DNA from 2 places in the Nocardioides segetis genome. Region 2 is predicted to be linked to the other one. Evidence: riboswitches for the same ligand, from Rfam matches in the RefSeq annotation. Region 2 holds a riboswitch; the other holds the start of a gene.
The links. Region 2 has a riboswitch for glycine ahead of gcvT (glycine cleavage system aminomethyltransferase GcvT). Riboswitches for the same ligand answer to the same signal wherever they lie in the genome.

Region 1 (3,397 bases), on a different contig from region 2:
GACCCTGGTCAAGGCCGGCCTGCGACGCATCTGATCCGCCGATCGGCCACGCAGTAGGCTGGACGCATGCGCGAGGTCGACGTGATGGGTGTCCGGGTGGAGATGCCGTCCAACCAGCCGATCGTGCTGCTGCGGGAGGTCGGCGGTGAGCGCTACCTGCCGATCTGGATCGGTGCCGTCGAGGCCACCGCGATCGCGTTCGCCCAGCAGGGGGTCGTGCCGCCGCGGCCGCTGACCCACGACCTGATGCGCGACGTGCTCACCGCGACCGGCAACGAGTTGAGCGAGGTGCGGATCACCGACGTCCGCGACGGCGTCTTCTACGCGACCCTCGTCTTCGCCTCCGGCGTCGAGGTGAGCGCGCGCCCCTCCGACTCCATCGCCCTCGCGCTGCGCACGGGCACCACGATCTACTGCGCCGACGACGTGCTCGCCGAGGCCGGCCTCGCGGCGCCGGCCGAGGAGGAGGACGAGGTCGAGGCGTTCCGCGAGTTCCTCGACCACGTGTCGCCGGAGGACTTCGGCTCCGAGGGGTGACTCTCAGCCTCAGGGTGAGGGTTTTCGGCGACACGCCCGCCCACGTCTTTGACCCGCCCGACACCGGCGCCGTACCTTGAAGAAGTCGCCCACGACAGCGGTGCGACGCCGTGCCCAGCGTGATCAGCCCCTGGAGGCCCCGTGAACGAGCAGCAGCCCGAGAAGGTCGGTCAGGACGCGACCGCGGCGACGGCTGCCGCCGAGGAGCAGGGCCTGCTCTTCACCGACGACGTCTCCCCGCTGCCCAGCGACCTCGGCTACCGCGGCCCGACCGCGTGCAACGCCGCCGGCATCACCTACCGTCAGCTCGACTACTGGGCCCGCACCGGCCTGATCGAGCCGAGCGTGCGCGGGGCCAAGGGCTCGGGCTCCCAGCGGCTCTACAGCTTCCGCGACATCTTGATCCTCAAGATCATCAAGCGCCTGCTCGACGCCGGCATCTCGCTGCAGAACATCCGCACGGCGGTCAGCCACCTGCGCGAGCGCGGCACCGACGACCTGACCCAGGTCACCTTGATGAGCGACGGCGCCTCGGTCTACGAGTGCACCAGCAACGACGAGGTCATCGACCTCCTGCAAGGCGGTCAGGGCGTCTTCGGCATCGCCATCGGCGGTGTCTGGCGCGAGATCGAGGGCACGCTGGCCCTGCTGCCGAGCGAGCACGCCAACGAGGCGGAGCACCACGCCCCGGTTGCCGGTGACGAGCTCGCCGCTCGTCGCGCGGCCCGCAACGTGGGGTAGCCTGTAGTCGCTGTTCGATGCCGCACGGGAGAGTCAGGCCCCGTGCCTGCGCCGAAGGGGCAATCCCTCCCCGGAACCTCTCAGGCGCCAGGACCGTGCGGAGCAGGCAACTCTGAAGGTGCAGTGACGCGCCGACAGAGGGGGAGGGCTCGATTCATCTCATCGACCCGACCCCGAGGAAGCCTCCCTGCACATGAGCGCACCCTTCGTCTCCGCTCCCTTCGTCCGGCGCCACATCGGACCCGATGACGCCCAGATCGAGGCGATGCTCGACCGTCTCGGTCACCCCTCCCTCGACGCGCTGATGGACGCGGCGGTGCCGAAGTCCATCCGGGCCACGGACCCGCTCGGCCTGGCCGTCGGCGTCGACGAGGAGACCGCCGCCGCCGAGCTCCGGGCGCTGGCGGGCGCGAACGCCCCCGGCGAGGCGATGATCGGCCTCGGCTACCACGCCACGATCACCCCGGCCGTGATCCGGCGCAACGTGCTCGAGGACCCCAGCTGGTACACCGCCTACACGCCGTACCAGCCGGAGATCTCCCAGGGCCGCCTCGAGGCGCTCATCAACTTCCAGACCATGGTCGCCGACCTCACCGGGCTGACCACGGCCGGATCGTCGCTGCTCGACGAGGGCACCGCCGCCGCCGAGGCGGTCGCGTTGGCCTACCGGTCCAACCGGAAGGCGTCGGGCCCGTTCGTCATCGACGCCGACGCTCTCCCGCAGACCATCGACGTGGTGCGCACCCGCTGCGAGGGCCTCGGCATCGAGATCCTGGTCGCCGACCTCGCCCAGGGCCTGCCCGCCGGTCCCGTCGCGGGCGTGCTGATCCAGTACCCGGGCGCGTCGGGCCGGATCGCCGACATCAAGCCGGTCATCGACGCCGCCCACGAGCACGGCGGTCTGGCCGTCGTGGCCGCCGACCTGCTCGCGCTGACCCTGCTCGAGGCGCCTGGCACGCTCGGTGCCGACGTCGTCGTCGGGTCGACCCAGCGTTTCGGCGTGCCGCTGTTCTACGGCGGTCCGCACGCCGGCTTCATCGCGGTCCGCGAGGGCCTCGAGCGCCAGCTGCCGGGCCGCCTGGTCGGCGTCTCCGTCGACGCCGAGGGCCGCCCGGCCTACCGGCTCGCCCTGCAGACCCGCGAGCAGCACATCCGCCGCGACAAGGCGACCTCCAACATCTGCACCGCCCAGGTCCTGCTCGCCGTCACCGCCGGCATGTACGCCGTCTACCACGGCCCGCAGGGCCTGCGGGAGATCGCCGGCACCATCCATGAGCTGGCCGGTCGGGCCGCCGCGTCCCTGCGCAACGCCGGCCTCGACGTCGTCGGCGACACCTTCTTCGACACCCTGCAGGTGCGCGTGCCGGGCCGCGCCGCCGAGGTGGTGGCCGCGGCCCGCGCCGAGGGCGTCCACCTGCGCCAGGTCGACGACGACCTCGTCGGCATCTCCTTCGGCGAGACCGCCGGCGCGCCCACGCTGCGGGCGCTGCACACCGCCTTCGGCGTCACCCCTGCCGCGGTGGAGCCGCTGGCCGGACTCCCCGCCGCGCTGCGCCGAACGACGGACTTCCTCACCCACCCGGTGTTCAACACCCACCACAACGAGACCTCGATGCTGCGCTACCTCGCGCGGCTCTCGAACCGTGACTACGCGCTGGACCGCGGCATGATCCCGCTCGGCTCCTGCACGATGAAGCTCAACGCGACCACCGAGATGGAGCCGATCTCGCTGGCCGGCTTCGCCGACCTGCACCCGTTCGTGCCGGCCGCGGACGCCGACGGCTACCGCCGGCTCATCGACCAGCTCGAAGGCTGGCTCGCCGAGGTCACCGGCTACGACCGGGTCTCCATCCAGCCCAACGCGGGCGCGCAGGGCGAGTACGCCGGCATGCTCGCGATCCGCAACTACCACCGCGCGCAGGGGCAGGCCCAGCGCGACGTGTGCCTGATCCCGTCGTCGGCGCACGGCACCAACCCGGCCTCCGCGGTGATGGCGGGCATGAAGGTCGTCGTGGTCAAGGCGGCCGAGGACGGCACCGTGGACCTCGCCGACCTGCGCGCCAAGTGCGAGCAGTACTCCGAGACCCTCGCCGCTATCATGGTCACCTACCCCTCGACG
Region 2 (3,397 bases):
ATCACGACGTCGTCGGCGACGAACCGGATCCGGCGGGCACCGGCGAGCTCGAGCTCCTGCCGCTCGAGGATCGCCGCGACCCGGGCGTCGTAGGTCGCGGTGTCGGTCGTGGCCGGGTCGTCGCCCTCGAGCCCGAGGATCACGGCCTTGACCGAGCCGTGGCCGTGCCCGGTCGCGCCGAGCGACCCGAACAGCTCGGCGCGCACCCGGGCCACGCGGGGGAGCTCGCCGTCGGCGGCCAGCCCCTCCGCGAAGATGCGCGCGGCCCGCATCGGGCCGACCGTGTGCGAGGACGACGGCCCGATGCCGATCGAGTAGAGGTCGAAGACGCTCAAAGCCATGTGATCAGTGGCTCCTGCGATCCATGTCTCGACGGTACAACCGGGGGCGTCACGAGCGGGTGAGCGCCTCGTACCCGTCGGCGTCGAGCAGCTCGCCGGTGGCGGTGACCGCGACGACGAACAGCCAGCCCTCGCCGAACGGGTCGCTGTTCACCAGGCCCGGATCGGCGTCGACCGCCGCGTTGACCTCGATGACCTCGCCGGAGACGGGGGCGTAGAGGTCGCTGACGGACTTGGTCGACTCGAGCTCGCCGCAGGTCTCGCCGGCGGTGACGGTGCTGCCGACCTGCGGGAGGTCGACGTACACGACGTCCCCCAGGGCGTCGGCGGCGTAGGCGGTGACGCCGACCCTGGCGGTCGTGCCGCCGGCGTCGTCGAGGGCGATCCACTCGTGCTCGGCGGTGTACTGCAGGTGGGTGGGGTTGCTCATCGTGTCTCCTGGGGTCGGGGTCAGCGGGGGCGGGAGTAGAAGGGGAGCGCGACGACCTCGGCGTCCTCGAGCGTGCCGCGCAGCGACACCGCGAGGCGCGTGCCGACCGCGGCGAGCGCCGGGGGTACGTAGGCCATCGCGATGGGCCTCTCGAGCGTCGGCGACGGCGACCCGCTGGTCACGACGCCGACCTCGGCGCCGGTCGCCGGGTCGTGCACCGGGTAGCCGGCGCGCGGCGAGCGACGCCCGGAGGAGACCAGGCCGACGAGGACCCGCGCCGGCCCCTCCTCCTGGCGCCGCGCGAGCGCGGCGTCCCCCACGAAGCCGGCGGGCTTGTCGAGGACCACCACCCGGCCGAGGTTCGCCTCGAACGGCGTGGTCTCCCGGGTCAGCTCGTGGCCGTACAGCGGCATGCCCGCCTCGAGCCGGAGCGTGTCGCGGCACGCCAGGCCCGCCGGGACCAGGCCGTGCGGTTCGCCGGCGTCGGCCAGCGCGGCCCAGACCGCGGCCGCGTCGGCCGGCCGGCAGTAGACCTCGAAGCCGTCCTCGCCCGTGTAGCCGGTGCGGGCCAGCAGCACCTCGATGCCGGCGAGCGTGCCGGCATCGATGGCGTAGTACTTCAGCTCCGGGACCGGGAGGTCGGTCAGGCCCGCGACGATCGGGGCCGATGCCGGCCCCTGGACCGCCAGCAGCGCCCAGTCGGCGGAGGTGTCGCGGACCTCGGCGTCGTACGCGGCGGCGCGGGCGGCCAGCTCGGGCGCCACGACGGCGACGTTGCTCGCGTTGGCGACGACCAGGAAGTGCTCCTCGGCCAGCCGGTAGACGACGAGGTCGTCGATGATCCCGCCGTCCTCGGCGCAGATCATCGAGTAGCGCGCGCGGCCGACGCCGATCGCGGAGGGCCGGCTCACCAACGCGTGGTCGAGCGCCGCGCCGGCGCCGGGACCGGTCAGCTCGATCTCGCCCATGTGGGTCAGGTCGAAGAGGCCGGCCCGGGTGCGGACCGCGCGGTGCTCCGCGGTCTCGGATCCGTAGCGGACCGGCATCTGCCAGCCCGCGAAGTCGGTGAACGACGCACCGAGGGTGGCGTGGACGTCGTGCAGCGGCGTGAGCCGCGGGGTCCCTGCGGGAGTGGTCATCGGGAGGCTTCCTCGTGACGCACGGCCGACGCCGTGCTCGTGGCTGGATCGCCTCCCCGCTCTGTCATCGCTACCTGAGAGCTTCGCCGCCCGGTGGGCGGCTTGCACCGTGGGTGCGGGCCGGTGGATCCGGTCCGACTTTCCAGAGTTCGCCTCGTCCCAGCGGTCAGGGGTGCCTGAGAGATTCTTGGGGAGATTTGCTCCTTCGGCGCCTCGTCCTCGTGGGACGGGGGCTCTCCCGCTGGGGTTCGAACGGCGCGATGTTCAGTTGTGCGACGCCGAGCCTAGGAGGCCAGGGAGATGCGGTCAACGCGGCCGCCCGGGTTCCTGGCACCCGGCTCGTAGAGTTCGAGGGTGGACCCCGACGACGCCGACGCCTGGTTCGTCACCGGCGACGCCACGAGCCCCGGCCCGGCCGGAGGGTTCGCTCCCGACGAGTTCGAGCGGATCAGCCTCGACGCCGCGGCGAGCGACGACGAGAGGGCGGAGGTCCGGGAGTTCTGGCGGCGGCACCGGGTGGTGGCGATGTCGGTGCGGGGGGAGTACGCCTACCTCGCCGTCCGCGAGGACGACGGCGCGGTGGTGCACGGTGCCGAGCCGGAGTTCGAGGAGACGACGGTGGTGGCCGCGAGCCTGGCTGAGCTCCGGGCGCAGGTGGCGGGGGAGATGCCGCTGCACCCGCTGGTCGCGCGTACCATTCCGCAGTGCCCAGCCCGTACTTCGTCGACCCCTCCGAACAGCTGAGCGGGATCGACCCCGACGAGCTCGCGATCACGCTCAAGGTCCTGGGCCAGCTGCCCCAGCTGCCGCCGGACCACGACGACATCCGCACGGTGAAGCGCGCGGCGTCGTACATGTACAAGATGATCAAGCGGGCCCGGCGCGCCGAGATCCGGATGGCCAAGCAGCGCCACGACCAGGAGATCATCGAGAGGACGGCGACGGGCTCGCCGATGCGCATCGACGACGAGACGGCGGGCATCCCGCTGGTCTCGACGGCGCAGGGGGCGTTCGCGGGCGAGCTGATCACGCCGCGCGGGTGCTACATCTGCAAGGAGGACTTCACCCTCGTCGACGCCTTCTACCACTGGCTGTGCCCGCGCTGCGCCGCGATGAGCCACGCCAAGCGCGACCAGCGCACCGACCTCACCGGCAAGCGCGCGCTGCTCACCGGCGGACGGGCCAAGATCGGGATGTACATCGCACTGCGGCTGCTCCGCGACGGCGCGCACACCACGATCACGACGCGCTTCCCGAAGGACGCCGTGCGTCGGTTCGCCGCGATGGACGACTCCGCGGACTGGCTGCACCGGCTCAAGATCGTGGGCATCGACCTGCGCGATCCCACCCAGGTCATCTCGCTGACCGACGACGTCGCCGCCGACGGCCCGCTCGACATCATCGTCAACAACGCCTGCCAGACGGTACGCCGCCTGCCGGGTGCCTACGCCCACCTCATCGACGGCGAGAGCGCGGCGCTGCCGTTG

Region 1: it holds a riboswitch for glycine, as region 2 does, so the genes downstream of both, gcvP (aminomethyl-transferring glycine dehydrogenase) here and gcvT (glycine cleavage system aminomethyltransferase GcvT) in region 2, are expected to answer to the same signal.

Annotation. Positions count from the first base shown of each region.
Region 1 covers NZ_JBNINR010000005.1:60,244-63,640, forward strand. The annotation lists gene ftsR (transcriptional regulator FtsR) at 1-34, shown strand, start outside; gene ACPZVR_RS10875 (bifunctional nuclease family protein) at 67-537, shown strand; gene ACPZVR_RS10880 (MerR family transcriptional regulator) at 679-1,278, shown strand; glycine riboswitch at 1,294-1,384, shown strand; gene gcvP (aminomethyl-transferring glycine dehydrogenase) at 1,472-3,397, shown strand, end outside.
Region 2 covers NZ_JBNINR010000007.1:79,685-83,081, reverse strand. The annotation lists gene ACPZVR_RS14800 (L-serine ammonia-lyase) at 1-341, opposite strand, end outside; gene gcvH (glycine cleavage system protein GcvH) at 391-771, opposite strand; gene gcvT (glycine cleavage system aminomethyltransferase GcvT) at 792-1,910, opposite strand; glycine riboswitch at 1,962-2,063, opposite strand; glycine riboswitch at 2,064-2,161, opposite strand; gene ACPZVR_RS14785 (hypothetical protein) at 2,265-2,654, shown strand; gene ACPZVR_RS14780 (SDR family NAD(P)-dependent oxidoreductase) at 2,615-3,397, shown strand, end outside.